2 regions of the Desulfomicrobium norvegicum genome follow, and region 1 is predicted to be linked to the other one. Evidence: predicted binding sites of a transcription regulator. Region 1 holds the regulator's gene; the other holds the start of a gene.
The links. Region 1 encodes sigma-54, which starts transcription at its own class of promoters, with help from an activator protein. Its sites were predicted from a motif close to CTGGCACGGNNNNTGCTT; they were not measured.

Region 1 (2,199 bases):
ATGCCGGAATTTCTCCACTTCGAGATTGACCTGCAGTTCAGCGTCGGGGGTGCCGGCCGTGAATTTGGCGAGCTTGCCGAAGCGGTCTTTGGCGTATTTGCGCAGATGGTCGGAAGGATCGAAGTTTTTGAAATTGAAGGTAATCCTCATGGAAGCCTCCTCGATTGTTGAGGGTCAGCCCTTTTTGCCGTCCGGAAGGGGCGGCCCAAAGGGCGGGATGTCAAAAAACCTGTTTGCGCTTGGATGAGGAATCGATCCCCAGCACTGCGCGATATTTGGCCACTGTTCGCCGGGCGATGTTCACGTCCAGCCGTTCTTTCAGCACCGCGGCGATTTTTTCGTCGCTGTAGGGGTGCTTCGGGTCTTCCTCGCTGACCATTTTCTTGATGATGGCCTTGACCGATTCGGATCCGACCTGAGTTCCATCATCCATTTCCAGCGCGGAATTGAAGAAAAATTTCAGTTCCACGATGCCGTGCGGGGTGGCCACGTATTTGTTCGTGGTGATCCGGCTGACCGTGGATTCGTGCATTTCAATGTCGTCGGCCACATCCTTGAGGATGAGCGGTTTGAGCTTGGTCACGCCGTGTTCGAAAAACCCCCGCTGAAACCTGACAATGCTTTCAACCACTTTGTATAATGTTCTTTGCCTTTGGTGCAAGCTCTTCATGAGCCACATGGCAGAGCGCATCTTGTCATGCAGGTATTCACGGTCCGGGCCTTTGACCGCGAGGTGCATGTCGTCCATGTAGTAGGGGCTCAGCTGCAGCTTGGGCAGGCCGTCGTCGTTCATGACGATGACGAAATCCCCTTCGTATTCGTACACGAAGACATCCGGGCTGACATATATGGTGCTCTCGCTGCCGTAACTGGCTCCCGGCATGGGGTCCAGGGACTGGATTATGTCCAGATAGGCCTTGAGGTCCTCCATCTGAATCTTGAACTTGCGCAGGAGCGGTTTGTAGCGTCGCTTCTCGATGTCTTCGAGATGATCCCCCACCAGGGAAAGCAGGATGGGATCGTCCTGGCCCAGCATTTCCAGCTGGATGAGCAGGCATTCCCGTGGAGACCGCGCGGCCACGCCCACGGGATCGAAGCGCTGCAGACGATGCAGCATGGACTCCACCAGGGCCAGGGGAGAGAGCGTCTCGGAGGCGATGTCCTCGGCGGTGCTCATCAGGTAGCCTTGGGAATCGAGGTTGCCGATGATGGCCTCGCCGATCATCTCCTCTTCTTCGGTGATGTTGGACAGACACAGCTGCCACAGCAGATGACCGTCCAGGGAGGGCTTGCCCGAGAGCCTGGCCTCGTAGGACATCATCTCCTCCAGGGCCTCGGTCTCCTTGAACTGCACTTGCTTGGCGGTGCTTGAAAAATCGCCGAGGTAGTTTTCCCAGTCCGCGTTGCGCATCAGTTCCGCGTCTTCGTAGGAGACTTCCGGGCGTGTTTCGGCCGGAGCCTGGATTTCGTGCTCCTCGGAAATTTCCTTGACCCCCTCCTCAAGCATAGGGTTCTCAAGCAGCTCCTGCTGAACGGCTTCGAGAAGCTCGAATCTGGAGAGCTGAAGCAGCTTGATGGCCTGCTGCAGCTGCGGTGTCATGACTAGCTGCTGCGTCAGCTTGAGGTTTTGTCGGAGTTCAAGGCCCATAATTGATTTGGTTTCACCGTGTCAGAGGATTGCAGGCTAAAAAACTACCCAGTAACGAATCTGCCATAAAGCTTAGGCCCTGGCAATCCTTGGAAAATCGTGTCCGCTAGAGGCTGAATCCTTCACCGAGGTAAACCTTGCGCGCACCCGGGTCGGCGACGATCTCTTCCGGGCTGCCGTTCAGGATGATGCGGCCGTCGTGGACAAGGTATGCACGGTCGCAGATCTGGAGCGTTTCGCGAACATTGTGGTCGGAGATGAGCACGCCGATGTTCTTGTCACGAAGGTCCCGGATGATGGCCTGGATGTCGTCCACGGCCAGGGGATCGATGCCGGCGAAGGGTTCGTCCAGGAGGATGAATTTCGGATTCTGGATCAGGGCGCGGGCAATTTCCAGCCTGCGGCGTTCTCCGCCGGACAGAAAGGCGGCCAGCTGCCCTTCAAGGCGGGTGATCCCCAGTTCATCGAGCAGCCTGTCCGCCGTGCGCTTTTGCTCTTCCCGCGAGAATCCCGAAAATTCGAGAATCAGTTGCAGGTTCTGACGCACGGTC
Region 2 (2,199 bases), on a different contig from region 1:
GCGCAACGGTCAGGCCGGTCATTTTTCGGACGGTCAGGCTTTCGCGCAGAAAGATGCGGGCCAGGAGAATGATGAACACCGGCGTGGACGTGGCGATGAGCGAAAGATTCAGGGCCGAGGTGGTGTGGGCCGCCTTGTAGAGCAGGGCATTGAAGGTCGTGACGCCGAGGAGCGCCATGGGAATCATGGCCGGCATGCTCTGCTTGATGGCCGCGCGCTGTGACCATGCCGCGCGGCAGGCGAACGGCAAAAGCCCCAGAAAGGCCGTGGCCCATCGCAAAAGGGAGAGGGTGGCGGGCTCGACGCTCTGGTTCAGGCTGCGGGCCACGATGAAGTTGCCGGACCAGATGACGGTCGCGCCGAGGGCGAAAAGGGCGCCGCGTAGGGAGGGTGATATGTTCATGGGATTTCAGGCAACAGGGTGGATAGGGACGGTACAACGGACAATTCCCCCGAGTCTGTTCGAACTCGGGGGAATTGTCGAGGGTTCAGTGCGCCGCTGACGGCGCGCCGGTTACTGCTGGGCCGGGGTGCCATGGGCCGAGTGATCCACGGGGGCCTGTCCGGCGGTGCCGTTGCCGGGCATGCCATGCATCATTCCGCCCATCATGCCGTGCTGCATGCCGCCACCCATTTTGCCGTGATTCATGCCACCGCCCATCATGGGGCAGTCGCCCATTCCGCCCATCATGCCCTTGCCACCCATGGGCATGATCCCTTCCTTGGCCATGACCTTGTGCATCCTGATCCGCTCGGCGAAGATCTTTGCGTTGAGTGCATTGATGTCATTGGTCAGAGCCTCGACTTTTTTCTCGTCGGTTCTTTCACCGTAGAGTTCGGCGTTCAGTTCGGATTCCTTGGCGAAAAGCTGTTTCCTGAGATCGGCTGTTGCCGCGTCGTAATCCGCGTGCAGCTTCTGCATTACAGCCTGTTTTTCCGGGGTCATGCCGCCCATTGTTCCGTGCTGCATGCCGCCCTTCATTCCATGCCCCTGCGCCGCGGCAAGGCCGGCAAAGGCGGTGACGAAAGCCAGAGTCAGGATCGTGGCGATGGTGTTACGGTACGTTTTCATGTGAATTCTCCTTGATGTTATTGGTGTCTGATTCCGGCCGGAAAGGCCGGAAGTGTTTGCTTCCTGATCTCGTCGTGAACGTCTCAGATCATCGATTTCAATGTGTTGTACTCTTCGATGGTGATCTCGCCCCGGGCCAGCCGGAGCTTGAGTATCTCCAGGGAGTCGGACCTGTCCGCCTTGGGGCCTGGCGTCCGTCTGGGTCTGAAGGCCGCCCAGAGCAGTGCCCCCAGGCCGACCAGAAGCAGAAATCCCCAGAGGGAGTGTCCGATCATCCAGCCCCCGGACCAGGGGAGTGTGCCGCAATTCCACATGATGTTCTCCTCCGCGTTGTTCGTCGTGTTCTGCATCTTGTAAAGCAAGGGGCGTGCCAAGGCTGGCTTTTTGTTTCAATATATTGAAATCATAAAGAATTTGTAAAAAAAGAAGGCGCAGTGTACAGCCTGCGGACTTGAGGGCGGGTAAAGTGGTGACAGTTGTCTGGACAATACGGGTAAAAAAGTTACATGTGCGGGCATGAGGTGATCGATGAACACATTTTCCGGCACAACGAAGCGGACAAGAACAGCGCCCTGGCTCATGGCGGGCCTTGTGCTCATCCTCGGGCTCGCGGTCGGCTTTTTCGCGGTGCGCAATGTCCAGCGAACCAAATCGCACATGCTCGCAAACTATCTCGACCATGCCGACGCCCTTTTCTGGGCCCTGGAGGCCGGGACGCGCATCGGCATGGGCATGCACGGTGGCCCGGGGTATTTCCAGTCGCTGGTGGAGGAAACGGCCAGGCAGCATGGCATCGTCTATCTGGCCGTGACCGACGAGCAAGGCAAGATTCTGGCCCACAGCGACGCCTCCCGCATCGGTTCGAGCCTGCATTCGAGCGAGTCCCTGTCGGGCATCTCGCCGGGAGACCTGCGGCGGGGGCATTTCCGGCAAGACGCGGAAGGGACTCGGGTCTTTGAGGCCTACAAGTCGTTTTCGCCGCTGCCGGGCATGCCCCATTCCATGTGGTGCGGCCCCATGGCGGGGGACGGGCGTAGCGGCGCGGGCCATCCACACATGGAAAACGCGCGCGACCACGCGGTCATCTTCGTCGGCCTGGACGCGGGTCCGCTGGATGAGGCCATGGC

Region 2: a site for sigma-54 is predicted at 1,429-1,446, ahead of BMZ24_RS05930 (SHOCT domain-containing protein). Genes of this name have one in related genera too.

Annotation. Positions count from the first base shown of each region.
Region 1 is NZ_FOTO01000023.1:7,454-9,652, forward strand. It holds gene hpf (ribosome hibernation-promoting factor, HPF/YfiA family) at 1-150, opposite strand, end outside; gene rpoN (RNA polymerase factor sigma-54) at 221-1,648, opposite strand; gene lptB (LPS export ABC transporter ATP-binding protein) at 1,755-2,199, opposite strand, start outside.
Region 2 is NZ_FOTO01000003.1:24,611-26,809, forward strand. It holds gene BMZ24_RS05920 (DMT family transporter) at 1-403, opposite strand, end outside; gene BMZ24_RS05925 (periplasmic heavy metal sensor) at 515-1,072, opposite strand; gene BMZ24_RS05930 (SHOCT domain-containing protein) at 1,156-1,386, opposite strand; gene BMZ24_RS05935 (PAS domain-containing sensor histidine kinase) at 1,601-2,199, shown strand, end outside.